Skermanella rosea: one gene and its partner. The protein of the gene in region 2 interacts with the protein of the main gene of each other region in a pairwise test. Links are inferred from orthologs where the notes say so. Each region holds a gene or a part of one and is shown on either strand. Other genes may lie near its edges. The genes, in order: cysE and cysK.

What was found.
Region 1: the proteins of cysK (region 2) and cysE interact in binary tests that used the Escherichia coli proteins (3 or more experiments, as listed by UniProt). The link is inferred for Skermanella rosea from one-to-one orthologs.

The regions. Positions count from the first base shown.
Region 1 is NZ_CP086111.1:5,241,076-5,256,961, forward strand. The notes cover bases 1,136-4,061. They hold cysE (serine O-acetyltransferase), read right to left. Parts: upstream 3,069-4,061; coding sequence 2,202-3,068; downstream 1,136-2,201. Other genes in these bases: JL101_RS24490 (heavy metal translocating P-type ATPase), read left to right, coding at 1,136-2,193; JL101_RS24500 (cation transporter), read left to right, coding at 3,219-3,884; JL101_RS24505 (O-acetylhomoserine aminocarboxypropyltransferase/cysteine synthase family protein), read left to right, coding at 3,999-4,061. Also shown: more of JL101_RS24490, read left to right, coding at 1-1,135; more of JL101_RS24505, read left to right, coding at 4,062-5,327; JL101_RS24510 (hypothetical protein), read left to right, coding at 5,415-6,125; JL101_RS24515 (TauD/TfdA dioxygenase family protein), read right to left, coding at 6,160-7,035; JL101_RS24520 (ABC transporter permease), read right to left, coding at 7,032-7,916; JL101_RS24525 (ABC transporter ATP-binding protein), read right to left, coding at 7,913-8,785; JL101_RS24530 (ABC transporter substrate-binding protein), read right to left, coding at 8,799-9,839; JL101_RS24535 (SDR family oxidoreductase), read left to right, coding at 10,127-11,194; JL101_RS24540 (SLC13 family permease), read right to left, coding at 11,222-12,973; JL101_RS24545 (RrF2 family transcriptional regulator), read right to left, coding at 13,002-13,451; JL101_RS24550 (LysE family translocator), read right to left, coding at 13,629-14,216; JL101_RS24555 (septal ring lytic transglycosylase RlpA family protein), read left to right, coding at 14,397-14,921; JL101_RS24560 (BKACE family enzyme), read right to left, coding at 14,947-15,879.
Region 2 is NZ_CP086111.1:6,087,749-6,090,907, forward strand. The notes cover bases 1-2,748. They hold cysK (cysteine synthase A), read right to left. Parts: upstream 1,987-2,748; coding sequence 1,015-1,986; downstream 1-1,014. Other genes in these bases: JL101_RS28525 (HesA/MoeB/ThiF family protein), read right to left, coding at 1-727; JL101_RS28535 (RrF2 family transcriptional regulator), read right to left, coding at 2,060-2,515; dut (dUTP diphosphatase), read right to left, coding at 2,515-2,748. Outside these bases: more of dut, read right to left, coding at 2,749-3,033.

The DNA of each region.
Region 1 (15,886 bases), 850 kb from region 2 along the record:
TGCGCGTCGTGCGTGGGCCGGGTCGAGAAGGCATTGCGCCGGGTACCGGGCGTCACCGAGGCGTCGGTCAACCTGGCGACCGAGCGGGCGCACGTGGTCGGCAGCGGCCTCGACGGGGAAACCCTTGTCGCCGCGGTGGACCGCACCGGCTTCCGGGCCGCCCCGATCGCCGCCGAGGAACCGGGCGCCGGCCGGAAGGCGGCGGACGAGGCGCGCGACCGGTCCCGGCACGACCTGACGCGGGTGCTGATCGCCGCGGCCCTGTCGCTCCCCCTGGTCATCGGGATGGTCGGCGACCTGGCCGGGCTGGACGTCATGCCGCCGGGCTGGCTGCAGCTTGCGCTGGCGACGCCCGTGCAGTTCTGGCTGGGCTGGCGGTTTTATGTGGCGGCCTACAAGGCGGTCCGCGCGGGCGCCGGGAACATGGACCTTCTGGTCGCCATCGGCACCTCGGCCGCCTGGGGGCTGAGCACCTATCTGCTGCTTGACCAGTACCTGGCGGCTCCGGGACCGACGGGCCACGGCGGCCACGCGCCGCACCTCTATTACGAGGCGTCGGCCGTGCTGATCACCTTCATCCTGCTGGGCAAGTGGCTGGAGAGCCGGGCCAAGGGCCAGACCGCCGCGGCGATCCGGGCGCTGATGGACCTGCGGCCCGACACCGCCCGGGTGCGCCGCGACGGCGTCGAGCGGGAAGTGGCGGTCGAGCGGGTCCGGGTCGGCGACATCGTGGTGGTCCGCCCCGGCGAGCGCATCCCGGTGGACGGAAGGGTGCGGGACGGCGAGGGCTCGGTCGACGAAAGCATGCTGACCGGCGAGAGCCTGCCGGTGGAAAAGGCGCCGGGCTCGGCGGTCACGGGCGGGTCGATCAACGTTGACGGCATGCTGGCGGTGGAGACCACGGCGGTCGGATCGGAAACCATGCTCGCCCGCATCGTCCGCATGGTCGAAGGCGCCCAGGCGTCGAAGGCGCCGATCCAGCGGACGGTGGACCGGGTCAGCGCCGTCTTCGTGCCGGTCGTGCTGGTGATCGCCGCCGCGACCTTCGCCGCGTGGTGGACGCTCGGCGGCGACCTGGAGGCGGCGATCCTGACCGCCGTGTCGGTGCTGGTGATCGCCTGCCCCTGCGCGCTCGGCCTCGCCACCCCGACGGCGATCATGGTCGGCACCGGCTCCGCCGCGCGCCACGGCATCCTGATCAAGGACGCCGAGGCGCTGGAACGCGCCCATGCGGTCACCACCGTCGCCTTCGACAAGACCGGCACCCTGACCGAGGGCAAGCCGCGGGTGACCGACCTGATCCCGTCAGCCGGCTTTGGCCGCGGCGACGTGCTGCGGCTGGCCGCCTCGCTCCAGCAGGGCAGCGAGCATCCGCTGGCCCGCGCCGTGCGCGACCTCGCCGACGCGGAGGGCGCCGCGGCCGTGCCGGCGACCGGCTTCAAGGCGCTCGCCGGGCGCGGCGTCTCGGGCCGGGTCGAAGGCCGCTCCCTGCTGCTCGGCACCCGGCGGTTGCTGGCCGAGACAGGGATTGCGCCGGGATCGCTGGCTGAGATGGCGGACACCCTGGAAGCGTCCGGCCGCACGGTGTCCTGGCTGGCCGAGGCGGCGCCGGAATCCCGCGTGCTGGGGCTGGTGGCGTTCGGCGACACGGTCAAGGCGGGCGCCCGGGAGGCCGTCGCGGCGCTGCATGCCCGCGGGATCGAGGCGGTGATGGTCACCGGCGACAGCGCGGGCGCCGCCGGCGCCGTGGCGCGGGAGCTGGGGATCGACCGGGTCTTCGCCGAGGTGCTGCCCGGCGACAAGGCCGACGTGGTGGCCCGGCTGAAGGCGGAGGGGAAGACCGTCGCCATGGTCGGCGACGGCATCAACGACGCGCCGGCCCTGGCCTCGGCCGATGTCGGCATCGCCATGGCGACCGGCACCGACGTCGCCATGCACACAGCGGGCGTCACGCTGATGCGCGGCGACCCCGCCCTGGTGGCGGGTTCGCTCGACGTGTCCAGGCGGACCTACGCCAAGATCCGGCAGGGGCTGTTCTGGGCCTTCGCCTACAATGTCGTCGGCATCCCGCTGGCGGCGCTGGGCTATCTCAGCCCGATCCTCGCCGGCGGCGCCATGGCGCTCAGCTCCGTCAGCGTCGTCGCCAACGCGCTGACCCTGCGGGGCTGGACGCCGAAGCGGAACGGACGATGACCGGAGCGCTAAATGCTGTAATCGGGTTCCGGCAGGCTCTGGTCCATCGCCAGGGCCGCCGCCGGGCCGCTGCACCAGCCAACGACCTTGGCCGGCACGCCGACCACCGTGGCGCACTCCGGGACCTCCTTCAGCACCACGCTGCCGGCGCCGACCTTGGCGCCCCGGCCGATCACGATGTTGCCCAGGACCTTGGCGCCGGCCGACAGCAGGACGCCGTCGCGCACCTTCGGGTGCCGGTCGCCGTGCTCCTTGCCGGTGCCGCCCAGGGTCACCTCCTGGAGGATCGAGACGTTGTTGCCGATCTCCGCCGTCTCGCCGACGACCAAGCCGGTGCCGTGGTCGATGAAGACGCCGCGGCCGACCGGCACCGCCGGATGGATGTCGATCGCGAACACCTCCGATACCCGGCTCTGCAGGAAATGGGCGAGGCTGTGGCGCCCGTGGGTCCACAGCCAATGGCCGATCCGGTGCCACTGGAGCGCGTGGAAGCCCTTGAAGTAGAGGAACGGCGTCAGATAGCTGTCGGCGGCCGGGTCGCGCTCCAGGATCGCGATCAGGTCGGCGGCGCCGGCCTCGACGATGTCCGGGTCTTCCGACAGGGCCTCGTGCGCCAGCCGCTCCAGCCGCTCGGACGGCATGTTGCGGTCGCCCAGCTTGTGGGCGAGCAGCGCTCCCAGCGCGCTAGCATAATCGTCGTGGAACAGGACCGCGCCATGGATGAAGCCGCGCAGGATCTCCTCCTCCGAGGAGATGCGGACCGCGTCGGCGCGCAGAAGTCCCCAGACCATGTCGCTGGCGCGCGAGGTCGGCCGTGAAGCCGCTTCATCCCCTGGTGCTGCGAATTCCGGTACTGCAAACTGTACTTCACTCATGGACCCGTTGCTCCCAAGCGCGACGACATCATGACCGGACCGCGCCGCGACGGCCGACATAGGAACGGAAAATAAGGTCTTCCGGTCCTGACGCAATGTCGATCGTCACAGCCGATAGAAAAGTCGTTACACCCAATGAAGAGGATTGCCATGGCTGCCGGTTGCTGCAACGGCGGATGCTCCTCCACCAAGCCTCCAGTGGACAAGACCTATCGCCGCATCCTTTGGACAGCCTTGGCGATCAATGCCGGGATGTTCCTGACCGAGCTGGCGGCGAGCGCCGCGGCCGATTCGGTCTCGCTGCTCGCCGATTCGGTCGATTTCCTAGCCGACGCGGCGAACTACGCGATCTCGCTGCTGGTGCTCGGCATGGCGCTCCGGTGGCGCGCCCGTGCGGCCCTGCTGAAGGGCGTTTCGCTGGGAGCGGTCGGGCTGCTGGTTGCGTTCCAGACCGCCTGGAACGCCCTCAACCAGACCGTCCCGGAAGCCGGGATCATGGGGGCCATCGGGGCGCTGGCGCTGGCGGCCAACATCGCCTGCGCGCTGCTGCTCTATTTCCACCGCGAGGGCGACAGCAACCGACGCTCCGTCTGGATCTGCTCGCGGAACGACGCCATCGCCAACCTGGCCGTCATGGCCGCGGCCCTGGGCGTGTTCGGCACCGGCACCGGCTGGCCCGACATCGCCGTGGCCGCCATCATGGCGACGCTGGCGGTCTGGGGCGCCGCCCAGATCATCCGCCACGCCCGGGAGGAGTTGGCCGGCATCGCTCCGGCGATCCCGGAAGAGAAAATACACAACGTACCTGCTGAATAGGTTCAATTCACAAATAAGATACCCAGCCGGCCGGCGCTCCTGTAGCTTGGGCCTCCATGACCCACCGGGGACCAAGGATCCCGTGGGCAGGCCAGAAGAGAGGAACCGCAAGCCATGAGCGCCACCGGCAACACCCCCGATTCCCCGAACCCCGGCGCCCCGCACCCGGAAACCCTGGTGCTGCATGCCGGATACCGGTCCGACCCGGCGACCGGCGCCGTCGCCGTGCCGATCTACCAGACCACGTCGTACCAGTTCGAGCACACCGAGCACGCCGCCAACCTGTTCGCCCTGAAGGAACTGGGCAACATCTACACCCGCATCATGAACCCCACGACCGACGTGCTGGAGAAGCGCATCGCGGCCCTGGAGGGCGGCGTGGCGGCACTGGCGGTCAGTTCGGGCCAGGCGGCCTCGGCCCTGGCGGTGCAGAACCTGGCGCAGGCGGGCGACAACATCGTCAGTTCGACCAACCTGTACGGCGGGACCTGGAACCTGTTCGCCAATACCCTGAAGCAGCAGGGCATCGAGGTCCGGTTCGTCGATCCGGCGGACCCGGAGAATTTCCGCCGCGCCACCGACGACCGCACCCGCGCCTATTACGCCGAGACGCTGCCCAATCCCAAGCTGACCGTGTTCCCGATCCGCGAGGTCGCCGACATCGGCCGGCCATTGGGAATCCCGCTGATCGTGGACAATACCGCCGCCCCGATCCTGGCCCGTCCCTTCGACCACGGCGCCGCGGTCATCGTCTATTCCACCACCAAATATATCGGCGGCCACGGCACCTCGATCGGCGGCATGATCGTGGACAGCGGCAGCTTCGACTGGGCCGCCGACCCGGAACGCCAGCCGCTGCTGAACCAGCCGGATCCCAGCTACCACGGCGCCGTCTGGGTCGAGGCGGTCAAGGGGATCGGCCCCGTCGCCTACATCATCAAGGCGCGCACCACCCTGCTGCGCGACCTCGGCTGCGCGCTCAGCCCGTTCAACGCCTTCCAGATCCTCCAGGGGCTGGAGACGCTGCCGCTCCGCATCCGCGAGCACAGCCGGAACGCGGCCTCCGTCGCCGAGTACCTGTCCAAGCATCCCAACGTGACCAAGGTGATCTACCCCGGCCTCCAGCAGGGGAACGAGCGCCGGTGCGCCGACGCCTATCTCAGGGGCGGCTATGGCGGCCTGGTCGGTTTCGAGCTGCAGGGCGGCCGCGAGGCGGGCCGGCGCTTCATCGACAGCCTCAAGCTGCTCTACCACGTCGCCAACATCGGCGATGCGCGCAGCCTGGCGATCCACCCCGCCAGCACGACGCACTCGCAATTGTCCATGGAGGAGCAGTTCGCCACCGGCGTCAGCGAGGGCTATGTCCGCCTGTCCATCGGCATCGAGCATATCGACGACATCATCGCCGACCTGGAACAGGCCCTGGGGCAAGCCGGCGGTTAATGACTCTATAATCTCGATTGATTAAGTCGTGATTAGGTGGAATGATGGTCGGAGTTGAGAACGGACAACCACGGAGGAGGCATGCCGATGGATGCGACGATCATTCCCCTGACGTCGCGCCGGAGCAGTCAGCCGGGCGCGGAACCTGACTTCAACCCCGACCGCCATCTGGCCCTGGAGCCGCCGGCTTGGTCGCTGGACCTGTCCGCCGACGGGGCGGCGGGACGGCGCCACCGGCCCTCGATCGCGGCCCCTTTCCGGGTGCTCAGCCGGGACGGCATCGCCGCGGCGGCGCGCCGGGGCGGCTCCGCCAGGTTCCTGGCCGACCTGGCGCGCCATCCCGCCGTCGCCGGTGCCGTCGGAGGGCTGATGGGAACCCACGTGATCCCGGCGCCGGTCCGGACCGGCGAAAGCTTCGACCTGATCCTCAGCCTGGCCGACGACAGCGCGTGGCCGGCGGGTTTCGCCATGCTCCAGCTTCCCGGCACGGTGCTGCGCCAGACCGCCCGGCTGCCGGCCGCCTATGCCCGCCTGACCTATGTCCCGGAGGACGCCCCCGTGACCCTTCGCGACCTGGAAGCGGCTCTCGGCGATGCTGAACGGGCACGGGTCGCCTGGATGCGCCACAAGGCGCTGGTGTCCCACCGCAAGCTGGGGCGGCTGCTGGACAGCCCCGTTGCCGAATGCGACCGCCGGACCCTGGCCCGCGACCTGTGGGACGCCCTGTCCGACGCGGAGCAGGCCCTGGAATCGCTCTCGTCGGAATCGGAAGGTCTGGAGATCTTCTACGCGAACTGAAACCGGCCGGGGGATCGCCCCGGCCGTCCGCAACTCAAGCCTTGTGCCGCGCCCGGATCTGGGTGCGGTGCATCAGGCGGCGGTACTGGTTGTCGAAGCTGTCGCGGCGATGCATGGTGACCCGGTTGTCCCACATCACCAAGTCGCCCTTCCGCCAGGAATGCGCCCAGGTGAATTCTGGCTTGGCGACGTGGGCCCACAGCTCGTCCAGCAGGGCCTCGCCCTCCCCGATCGGCAGGCCGACGACGAAGGCGTTCAGCCGGCGGCCCAGGTACAGGGCGCGGTCGCCGCTTTCCGGGTGGGTGATCACCAGCGGATGGACTGTCCCGGGCGAGGTCGCCAGGTCGGTCGGCTTCTCGTAGCCATAGCGGATGAAGCCGCCGCTGTTGGTCGTGCTGTCATGCTTCAGCGACAGGCCGTCTACCCGGGCGCGCAGGTCGTCGGGCAGCGACCGGTAGGCCAGCACCGTGTTCAGGAACCAGGTGTCTCCCCCGGCCGGCGGGACTTCCAGCGAATAGAGCACGCTGCCCAGCGGCGGATCGGGCAGGAACGACATGTCGGTGTGCCAGGACGCCTCGCCGGCGCCGAGCGCCCCGATCGCGACGCCGTTCTCGACCACGTTGGAAATCACGTAGATCTCCTCGTAGCCGGGCACGAACTGCTTGCCGTTCTCGTTGGGCGGCGCCTTGTCCAGGGTACCGAATCGGCGGCTGAAGGCCAGCAGGTCGTCGTCGGACAGGTGCTGGCCGCGGAACACGATCACGCGGTGGTCGAGCAGCGCCTGGTTGACCCGCTCGTACTGGCGGTCGTCCAGGCCGCGGGACAGGTCGATGCCCCTGATCTCGGCGCCCAGCACGGGCGAGACCGGGACCACGTCGATGTCGTCGAGAAGCGTCGAGCTCGGGCTCATCGCTGCATTCCCCATTTTCTGACGGTATGGATTTCGAGGGTTCGGAAGACCACGCTCTCGACCAGCAGGCCGATGATGATGACCATCAGCAGCCCGGCGAAGACGCTCGGGATCTCCAGCTGGTTGCGGTTTTCATAGATGAACCAGCCGATGCCGCCGGCCCCGGAGCTGACACCGAACACCAGTTCGGCGGCAATCAGGGTACGCCAGGCGAAGGCCCAGCCGATCTTCAGGCCGGTCAGGATCGACGGCAGCGCCGCGGGCACCAGGATCAGCAGGACGTAGCGCAGGCCCTTCAGGCCGTAGTTCTGCCCGGCCATGCGGAGGGTCTCGCTGACGCCCATGAAGCCGGAATGGGTGTTGAGCGCCATCGGCCACAGCACGGCGTGGACCAGCACGAAGGTCAGGCTGCCCTCGCCCAGGCCGAACCACAGCAGCGCCAGCGGCAGCAGGGCGATCGCCGGCAGCGGGTTGAACATGCTGGTGAGGGTGCTCAGCAGGTCGTTGCCGAAGCGGGTGGTGACCGCCAGCATGGTCAGCACCGACGCCGCGGCGATGCCGGCGGCATAACCCACCACCAGGACGCGGAGCGAGGTCACGCAGCGCTCGATCAGCGTCCCGTCCACCAGGCTGGTCCAGAGCGTCGCCAGCGTCTCCGACAGGGTCGGGAACATCAGCGGGTTCTGGGTCCAGACGGCATAGCCCTGCCAGGCGGCGCCCAGCAGGACCAGGATGAAGATCCGCCGGGCCAGCGTGTTCCCGGTCAGCCGCTCCCAGGCCGACAGCGGCCGGCTGATGTCGCCGATCACGCCGGCGTCGGTCACGCCGCGCTCGAACTCCGGCCGGACCGAGGGGACCAGGCGTTGCGGATGGGCGGTCATGGACGGGCGGCCCTGGTCACGGACGGGGCTCCCGGGGACGGGGCTCCCCGGAATGGGGCCGGCTGCTGCTCGGCGAACAGCATGGTGTGGATGCGGTTTTCCAGGGCCGCGAAGCCCTCGCTCTTGTCGTGGCCGAAGGCGTGGGAGTTCAGCTCCGCCTTGACCTGTCCGGGATGGGGCGACAGCACCAGGATGCGGTTGCCGACGATGATCGCCTCCTCGATGGAGTGGGTGACGAACAGAACGGTGAAGCGCACGTCGTCCCAGAGCTGGAGCAGCTCCTCCTGCATGCGGCGGCGGGTCAGCGCGTCGAGCGCCGCGAAGGGCTCGTCCATCAGCAGGATTTCCGGCTCGGTCGCCATGGCGCGGGCGATGGCCACCCGCTGCTTCATGCCGCCCGACAGGGTGTGCGGGTAGGACTCCCGGAAACGGTCCAGCCCGACCTTGGCGATGTAGGCGCGCGCCCGCTCCTCCGCCTCGCGCGCCGGAACGCCGCGGGCGCGCAGCGGGAACACGACGTTCTGCTGGACCGTCTTCCACGGCAGGAGCTGGTCGAACTCCTGGAAGACCACCATGCGGTCGGGACCGGGGCCGCGGACCGGCGCGCCGTTCAGCCGGATGGTGCCCTCGACCGGCTTGAGGAAGCCGGCGACGGCCTTCAGCAGGCTGCTCTTGCCGCAGCCCGACGGGCCCAGCAGCACGAAGCGGTCGCCCCGGTGGACCTGGAAATCTACCTTGTAGGTGGCGGTGACGAGACGCGACTCCGTCTTGTACTGGAGCGTCACGTTGTCGACGTCGAGAAGGACTCCGGGGTCGGCGTCCTGCGGGGCGAAGGGGAGAACCCGGCCCATGGCTTTCGATGCCTCCATCTGTGTCTCGGGCTCAGCTTCCCGCACGGTCGTGCAGGTCGGGGAAGAACAGCTCCTGCCAGGTTTCGGGCTTGTTCTTCAGGGTGCCGATGCGGGACATGAAATCGGTGTATTTCAGGATGTTCTGCGGCGTCGTGGAGTACTGGATCTCCGGATCGGCGATGATCCGCTGGACGAACTCCGGCGCCAGCTTGGAGTTGTCGAGGCGGATATAGATCTCCGCCGCCTTGGCCGGGTTCTCCCGGATGAAGGCGCTCGCCTCGTCCATGGCCGCCAGCACCGCCTTGGCCGTCTTCGGGTTGTTCTCGACGAAGCGGCCGGTGGCCCACAGCGCGCTGAACGAACCGGGGCCGCCCAGCACGTCGTAGGAGCTGAGCACCCGGTGGACCTTGTCGCTCTCGAGCTGCTGGTACTGGAACGGCGGGCTGGTGAAGCTGCCCGTCACCTCGGTCCGGCCCGACAGCAGGGAGATCGTCGCCTCCGGATGGCTCAGCGACACGGTCATGGTATCGAGCTTGGCATGCCGGCCTTCGCCGAACGCCTGCTCCGCGGCCATCTGGAGGATGATCGCCTGGTACGACAGCTTGACGGTCGGAACCGCGATCCGGTCCTTCTCCGTGAAATCGGCGAGGGATTTCACATCCGGCCGGTTGGTGTTCAGGTAGGCCGGCTGGGAGTTCAACGTCGCCAGCGCCCGCACGCCGATATTGCCGCGGGTCTTGTCCCACAGGATCAGGAACGGCGGGATGCCGGCGGCGGCCAGATCGGCGCTGCCGGACAGCAGCGCGTCGTTGACCGCGGAGGGGCTGCCCAGCGGCGCGTAGGTCGCGGTCACGTCGCCGAGCCCCGCCTGCTTCGCGTGCTTCTCGACCAGCTTCAGGTCCTGCGCCACGTAGAGCTGGAGATATCCCAGGCCGAGCTGCCGGGCGAACCGGACGGTCGAGACCTCGGCCGACGCCTGGGCGGCGACGAGGCACAGGGCCGCGGCGATGCCGCCGGCGACCAGCCTGCGCACCGACCTGCTTCCCGACCCGACAAGCCTGTTGATCGCCATATCACCGCCTCCGCCTATTTAACACTACGATTTGATAAAAACTTGCAGCCTGTCACGGCTAATTCCGCATACTGCGATACATAACCATATTTGTTACATTGAAGATCTGTCAAACTGATTCACCTCTGGCACGGCATAGCAGGTTTGCACCGTACAATCTTAGGATTTTCCACAATTAACTGAAGACGGTCCTGTCCCCACAGGCGGTTCTCGATCGTTACCCACGGAGAGGCGCGCCTGCGGACAGCGGGCGGCGCCCCGAAGGACAATCGATCGGAGTGCATACCATGTCGAAATCGGCGCTTATCGTCGGCGCGGGCGGCATCGTCGGCGGAAACCTTGCCGAACGGCTGCTCGACCGGGGCTGGACCGTCCACGGCCTGGCGCGCCGTCCGTCGTTCCGCCGGCCCGAGATCAGGGCGGTCGCGGCCGACCTGTCCAAACCGGACGAGACGGCGGCGGCCCTGAAGGGCCTGGACGTCAGCCACGTCTTCATTTCGGCTTGGTCGCGCCAAGCGACGGAAGCCGAGAACTGCCGCGTCAACGGCGGGATGGTGCGCAACCTGCTGGACGCGGTCGGCTCGGCTCCTGGCTTGCAGCATGTCGCCCTGGTCACCGGGCTGAAGCATTACCTGGGGCCGTTCGAGGCCTATGGCGCCGGCGCCGTGCCGGAAACCCCGTTCCGCGAGGAGCAGGGGCGCCAGCCCGTCGAGAACTTCTACTATGCCCAGGAGGACGAGCTGTTCGCCGCCTCGGAGCGCCGCGGCTTCACCTGGAGCGTCCACCGGCCGCACACCATCATAGGCTACGCGGTCGGCAACGCCATGAACATGGGCGTGACGCTGGCGGTCTACGCCACCCTCTGCCGCGAAGCCGGCCTGCCCTTCGCGTTCCCCGGCTCGCCGACTCAGTGGAGCGGCCTGACCGACATCACCGACGCGCGCCTGCTCGCCCGCCACCTGGAATGGGCCGCCACGTCGGAGGCCGGCCGCAACGAGGACTTCAACGTGGTCAACGGCGACGTCTTCCGCTGGAACTGGCTGTGGCCGCGCCTCGCGGCCTATTTCGGGATCGAGGCCGCTCCCTACCGGGGCGAAGCCCGGCCGCTCGAACAGGCGATGGCGGAGGCCGGCCCGATCTGGCGCGGGATCGCGGAACGCCACGGCCTGGCCGAAGCCGACCTGATCCGGCTGGCCTCGTGGTGGCACACGGATGCCGACCTGGGCCGCCCGATGGAGGTGGTCACCGACATGACCAAGAGCCGCAAGGCCGGATTCCTGGACTACCAGAGCACGCCGGACAGCTTCTTCGACCTGTTCGCCCGCCTGAAGGAGGACAGGATCATTCCGGGCTGATCCGTCCCTCGGGGCCGGACGCTCCCGTCAGAACGGCCAGACGCGCGGGATGACCAGCAGGGACAGGGCTATGACGATCAGCTCCAGCGGCAGTCCGACGCGCCAGAAGTCGCCGAACCGGTAGCCGCCCGGCCCCAGGACGATCGAGTTGTTGTGGTGGCCGAAGGGCGTGAGGAAATCGCACGACGCGCCGATCGCCACCGCCATCAGGAAGGCGTCGGGCGACACGCCGAGCTGCCGGGCGATGCTGATCACCACCGGAGCCATGATCACCACGGTCGCGGTGTTGTTCAGCACGGGCGTCACCGCCATGGTGGCGACCAGGACCACCGCCAGCATGCCCATGGCGCCGGCCTGGGGCGCCAGCATGATCACGGCGTCGCCGATCCTGTCGGCCAGGCCCGTCGTCTGGACCGCGGTTCCGAGCGGGATCATGGCGCCCAGCAGCACGATGACCGGCCAGTCGATGCTGTCGTACAGGGCCATCGGGCGGATGATGCGGGTGGCGAGCATCAGGATGACGGCGCAGGTGAAGGCCACCGCCGCCGAGGCCAGGTCGAAGGCGGCGACCGCCACCGCCGCGCCGAACAGCGGCAGGGCCAGCAGGGTGCGCCGCGGCTCGAACTCCAGCTTGCGGTCGGCCAGCGGGACGCAGCCCAACTCGGCCATGGCCTCGGCCACGGTGTCGCGGTCGCCGTCCAGCAGCAGGATGTCGCCGGCGCTCAGGTTGGCGTCGCGCAGGCGCCCCTCGAACCGGCGCCCCTGCCGCGACACGGCCACGAGGTTGACGCCCCAGCGCTCCCGCAGGTCCAGCGACAGGGCGCTGCTGCCCTGGATCAGGGCGTTGGGCACGACGATCGCCTCGGTCAGGACGAGCTGCCGCCCGCCGCCGCCCTGGGCCACCAGGGCGAAGCCCTCAAGTTCGACCAGCTGCCGCAGGGTGGCGGTGTCGGTCTCCAGCAGCACCACGTCGCCGGATTGGAAGCTGACGGTCCCCGGCCGCGCGAACACCCGGCGGCGGTCGCGGATGATCCCGATCACGCTGGCGCCCCGCTCGGCCTCGAGCTGCTCGACCTTGCAACCGGCCCAGGGCGAGCCGGGGCGGACCAGGGCCTCGGTGACATAGTCGTTGACCCGGAACCGGTCGATGTCGTCGCGCGCCACGCCACGATCGCGCGGGATCAGCCGCCAGCCGGCCAGCGCCAGGTACGCCACGCCGGCGACGGCGAGGGCCAATCCCACCGGCAGGAAATCGAACATCAGGAAACGGGAGCCGGTGGCCTCCGCCCGGAAGGCGGAGATCAGGAGGTTCGGCGGGGTGCCGATCAGGGTGACCATGCCGCCCAGCAGGGTCGCGAAGGATAGCGGCATCAGCAGCATGCCGGCCGGATAGCCGTTCCGCCGGGTGGTGGACAGCGCGATCGGCATCAGCAGGGCCAGCGCCCCCACATTGTTCATGAAGGCCGACAGGCCGGCACCCAGGGTGCAGATCGCGGCGACATGCCCCATGGGGCCGCCGGCCAGCGCCGTGCAGCGGCGCGCCGCCTCGTCCACCACGCCGGTCCGGCCCAGCGTGCGGGTGATCACCAGGACCATCGCGACGGTGACGACCGCCGGGTTGCTGAATCCGGCGAAGGCATCCTCCGGCGCGATCAGGCCGGCCAGGACGCAGGTCATCAGGCTCGCCATGGCGACGATGTCGAAACGCCAGCGGTCGAGGATGAACACGCCGAGCGTCGCCCCCAGCACCGCCAGGAGCGTTCCCTGGTCCCACGTCATGGATGGGAAGTCCGTATGTCCGGGCCGGTTACCCGGCGCTGCGCAGCAGTTCCCGGACCTCTCCGGTGCCGCCCAGGGCACGCGCCAGGGTCATGCCGTCCAGGATCTCCGTGGTCGCGTCGTGCACCTTGGCGAAGACGCGCCGGACGGCGCACCGCTCCTCGTCCACGCATTCCTCGCAGCGGCGATAGGCCATGCGGCTGAGGCAGGGCAGCGGCGCCAGGGGACCGTCGATGATGCGGACGATCTCGCCGAAGGAGATCTTGTCCGCCGGCTTCAACAGGGCGTAGCCGCCATTCTTGCCGCGCCAACTCTGCACCACGCCCTGATGCTTGAGGTCCAGCAGGATCTGTTCGAGAAAGCGCTTGGGCAGGCGCTGCCGCTCGGCGATGTCGCCGATCATCAGGGACTCGCCCTCGTCCAGTTCGGCGAGCACCAGCAGGGCCTGCAAGGCGTACTTGGCTTTCTGGGACAGCAACTCCCGGTTCCTCTGACTTTGTCTGGACTGGCTGGGATCGGACGGAGACCGCCGCGACGTACGACATCCCTTTTTTCATTATGGAATATAGTGCAGTGCATGCAAGCCGGCAATTCCGGGAAACCTGCATTTTGCGTCGAAAGGATGCAGATGTGCCACGATGCCCGGGACCGGGGCTCATCCGGCGAAGGCGGATCCCGAGATGATGACGGCGAACAGGCCCAGGACGCCGGCGCTCACCCGTTGCACCCAGCGCTGCCGCGACCGGCCCGACGCTCCGGCGGTCAGCCGGGTCCCGACCGTGATCCAGCAGCTCGCGAGCAGGACGATCAGGCCGACCAGCCCCGCCAGGTAAGGAGCCGCCGCCGCGAAAGCGCCGCTTCCCAGGTGCGGGACGACGGTGAAGGCGAGCACCAGGGCCTTGGGGTTCAGCAGGGTCGTGACGTACACCCGCGCGAACGGGACGGGCCGTACCTCCATGCCGTCCATCACGGCGCTCCAGTGCCGCCAGGCCAGGTACGCCAGGTAGGCGCCGCACAGGATGCGCAGGGTCGCGTTGAACGACGGCCATGTCTGCGTGGCGGGTCCCAGCATCACCGCCAGCACCAGGATCGAGCAGAGATACCCCGCCGCCTCGGCGAGGATCAGGTGCAGCGAGCGCCGGAATCCTACCGCGGCGCCCGACGCGGCGAGCAGCGTGTTGGTCGGGCCGGGCGTGGCCAGCAGGCCGATGACCGCCAGGACGAAAGCGATCGGGTCCGTCATGCACCATACCTCTCCGGACGGTTGATTGTTCCCGCGGCGCAACATCCACGAATCCGGCTTTCCGGGCCAGGGGAATCGACAGGCGCCGGGCGGAGCGCCGACTACCCCCAAATCAAGTCGGAACCGCCGGTCGGGGCCGATGTTTATCTGCCACCCTTCATCAAAGGTCAGGACATCGGCATGCGGACGACTTTGGCTTCGCTTTTCGTTGCTTTCGGGATTACCGGGCCGCTGATCGGTGCCGCCCTATCCCCCGCCTTGGCCGAGGACAAGCCCGCGGACGGGGATTCGGTCGTGATCGAGGGCGAGGCGTCGTTCTACGGCGGCAAGTTCAACGGCCGCAAGACCGCCAACGGCGAGACCTTCAACGAGAACAAGATGACCGCCGCCTCCAAGGAGCTGCCGCTGGGATCCACGGCGACGGTGACCCACGAGGAGACCGGCAAGTCGGTCGACGTCAAGATCAACGACCGCGGACCCTATGTGGACGGACGGGTGCTCGACCTGTCCAAGGGGGCGGCGAAGAAGCTGGACATGATCGACGACGGCACCGCGCCCGTCCGGATCGAGGCCGACCCGGACAAGCAGCCCAACGACAAGGTCCGCGAGAAGGTCGAGGACCTGGCCGAGAAGAAGAACGGCCCCGGGGACAAGAAGACCGGGGACAAGGAAACCGGGGGCAAGGAAACCGCCAAGGCCGACTGATCGGCCGAGGCGGGTTCCCGCAGGGTCAGAACGCGACCTGGTCGCCGCCCTTGAGCGCCAGGATCTCGCGCGCCTCGGCGGCGGTCGCGACTTCCAGGCCAAGTCCCTCCAGGATGCCGCGGACACGGCGGACCTGGACGGCGTTGCTCTCCGCCAGCTTGCCCGGACCGTCCCACAGGCTGTCCTCCAGCCCGACCCGGACATTGGCCCCCATGGCGGCGGCCATCGCGGCGATGGGCATCTGGTTGCGCCCGGCGCCCAGCACCGACCAGCGGTAATCGTCGCCGAACAGCCGGTCCGCCGTCCGTTTCATGTGAAGCACGTCCTCGGGATGAGGCCCGATGCCGCCGAGCAGGCCGAATACGGTCTGGACGAACAGCGGCCCCTTGACCAGCCCCCGGTCCCGGAAATGGGCGAGGTTATAGAGGTGCGAGACGTCGTAGCACTCGAACTCGAACCGGGTGCCGTTCTCCATGCAGGTCCTCAGGACATACTCGATGTCGCTGAAGGTATTCTTGAACACCAGGTCGCGGCTGTTCTCCAGGTGCTGCCGCTCCCACTCGAACTTGAACTCCTTGAAGCGGTTCAGCATCGGGTACAGGCCGAAATTCATCGAGCCCATGTTGAGCGACGCCACCTCCGGCTGGAGCGTCGCCGCCGGCCGGACCCGCTCCTCCACCGTCATGTAGGGAGCGCCGCCGGTGGTCAGGTTGATCACGCAGTCGGTCCGCTGCTTGATCACCTTCAGGAAGGGCTGGAACGCCTCCGGACTCTGGTCGGGCTTGCCGGTCTCGGGGTTGCGGGCGTGCAGGTGGACGATCGCCGCCCCGGCCTCCGCCGCCCCGATCGCGGCATCGGCGATCTCCTCCGGCGTCACCGGCAGGTGCGGCGACATCGACGGGGTATGGATCGCGCCGGTGACGGCGCAGGTGATGATGACCTTGCGGGATTGTGCCATCTCGTTT
Region 2 (3,159 bases):
GCTGGACCCGGACCTTGTGGAAGCTGGTGTGGAGCGCGTCGTACATCAGCAACTGCCCCGACAGGCTGTCCCCGACGCCGAGCAGCTCCTTCAGGACCTCGATCGCCTGGATCGAGCCGACGGCGCCGGCCAGCGCGCCCAGCACGCCGCCCTCGGCGCAGCTCGGCACCAGCCCGCGCGGCGGCGGTTCGCGGAAGATGCAGCGGTAGCAGGGGTTGGGACCGCCCAGATAGGATTTGAAGGTGGAGATCTGCCCGTCGAACCGCAGCATAGCCGCCGATACCAGCGTCCGGCCGCCGAGATGGCAGGCGTCCGCCAGCAGGTACCGGGCGGCGAAATTGTCGGTTCCGTCGGCCACCACGTCGTAGTCGGCGATCAGCCCCATGGCGTTGGCCGCGGTCAGCCGCTCCCGGTGGATTTCGAGCCGGACGTCCGGGTTGATGGCTTCCAGCCGCGCCTTTGCGCTCTCCACCTTGGGCGTCCCGATCGCGGCGGTGTCGTGGATGATCTGGCGCTGCAGGTTGGACAGGTCGACCACATCGGGGTCGATCACCCCGAGGACACCCACCCCCGCCGCCGCGAGATAGAGCAGGAGCGGCGATCCCAGCCCGCCGGCCCCTACCACCAGTACCCGCGACTTCAGCAGCACCTCCTGCCCGATGCCGCCGACCTCCGGCAGGATGATGTGGCGGGCGTAGCGCTCGACCTGCGCGTCGGTAAAATCCATAAGGTGCTGACCTGGTGTTTGCTAGTTTCCGCCCGCCGGTCTCCAGCGGGAAGGGAACACTTCCGTTTCATCCTGGCCGGACTTCTTCCCGTCAGTTTGCGCGTGGATGCGCGGGTCAAGCCCGCGCATGACGAAAAAGGAGCCAGCCGGACCCGCCCGTCACCGGACCCACATGCCAAGGCCTCCCAAGCACGGGAGGCAGGCGAAGGCTCCCTTTTCCGTCATGGCCGGACTTGATCCGGCCATCCACGCGCGAACTTCCTCCTGGAAGAAACCCGACTTCTGCCTTACTCCAGCCCCTCGAACAGGGCGGTCGACAGGTAACGCTCGGCGAACGACGGGATGATCACGACGATCAGCTTGCCCTCGTTCTCCGGCCGCTGGCCGACCTCGATCGCCGCCGCCAGCGCGGCGCCCGACGAGATGCCGACCGCCAGGCCCTCGACCCGGGCCGCCTTGCGGGCGGTCTCGAAGGCGCGCTGGTTGGAAATGCGCAGCACCTCGTCGATCAGGTCCTTCTTCAGGATGTCGGGCACGAAGCCGGCGCCGATGCCCTGGATCTTGTGCGGGCCGGGCAGGCCGCCCGACAGCACCGGGCTGTCCTCCGGCTCGACCGCGATGACCTTGAAGTCGGGCTTGCGCTGCTTGATCACCTCGCCGACGCCGGTCAGCGTGCCGCCGGTGCCGACGCCGCTGATCAGGATGTCGGCCTTGCCGGCGGTGTCGCGCCAGATCTCCTCGGCCGTGGTGGCGCGGTGGATCGCCGGGTTGGCCGAGTTCTTGAACTGCTGGGTGATGAAGGCGTTGGGGGTCGACTCGACCAGTTCCTCGGCCTTGCGGATGGCGCCCTTCATGCCTTCGGACGCGGGCGTCAGCTCCAGCTCGGCGCCCAGCAGCTTCAGCATCTTGCGGCGCTCGACCGACATGCTCTCCGGCATGGTCAGGATCAGCCGGTAGCCCTTGGCCGCGGCGACGAAGGCCAGCGCGATGCCGGTATTGCCCGAGGTCGGCTCGACCAGGGTGGTCTTGCCCGGCTCGATCTTGCCCTCGGCCTCGGCCGCCTCGATCATCGCCAGCCCGATGCGGTCCTTGACGCTGGACAGCGGGTTGAAGAATTCGAGCTTGCCGACGATGTCCGCCTTGACCCCGTACTCGGAAGCCAGCCGCCGGACGCGGACCAGCGGCGTCGCCCCGATCGTATCCAGGATGCTGTCGTAGATCCTGCCCCGGAATTCAGGTCCGTGTTCTGGAGCCGCCATGGTATTCCACCCTTCGCAACTGTTAAATCTTGGAAATCACAGATAATCCAATCTAATATCTCGGACCCGGATTTTAAATGCTGAAATCGATCTTGGCGTGGGTTTCGCTCTCGATGCCGGCCTGGTTGGCGCGCAGGCACAGGTCCTCGATCGTGATGTCGTCGAGCTGGGTCATGCAGTCGTCCTGGAGCTGCAGCCAGATCGGCCGGACGACCTTCAGGCCGAGGATCGACCCGGTCGGCTCCTCGACGGGATCGGTCGCGGTCTCCATGGCGCGGACCACCCGGACGATCTCGCCAATGCTGATCCGCCGCCGTTCCCGGGCCAGGCGGTAGCCACCGCGCGGACCCCGCACCCCCGCCAGCACCCCGGCGCGGACGAGTTGCTGGAGCACCTGTTCCAGGTAGCGCTTCGGGATTCCCTGGCGGCGCGTGATCTCGCCGCTCTGCACCGGCTCGCTGCCGGCATTGTAGGCGATGTCGAGGACCGCCTCGATCGCGAACATCAGCTTCTTCGAGATGCGCAGCATCAGTCTTGTCCTTTTTCGTCCACGCCGGCCCTGTCCGTCCCGGCCGTCCCGGTAGACCCGAAACCGCCGGTGCCGCGGGCGCTCTCCTCCAGGGTCTCGGCGAGGTCCCAGGCGACCCGGGTGTAAGGGGCGATCACCAATTGGGCGACGCGCATGCTGCGCTCCACGGTGAAGGGCCGTTCCCCGTGATTGATCAGGATGACGCCGACCTCGCCGCGATAGTCCGCGTCGATCGTGCCGGGGCTGTTCAGCACCGTGATGCCGTGACGCAGCGCCAGACCCGACCGCGGGCGGACCTGCGCCTCGTAGCCGGCGGGCAGCGCCAGCGCGAAGCCGGTCGGGATCAGCGCCCGGGCGCCCGGCTCCAGCACCACGGGATCGGAGACGGCGGCCGACAGGTCCATGCCGGCGGAATGCTCCGTCGCATAGGACGGCAGGTCCAGGCCGGCACCGTTGGGAAGGCGCGTCACGGCCACCGCCAGGGCGGCCGGTGCATCGGGTTTTGCATCAGGGATCATGCGCTGTAGATAGCGCAGATATCACACAATGTAACAGGTAAATCGACCCCCGCAGCGAAAAAATCCGCTTCCCGGCGGCGCCTGGAGCTGTGCCCGATCAGGTCGATCCGCCCGGGGCAGCCGAAC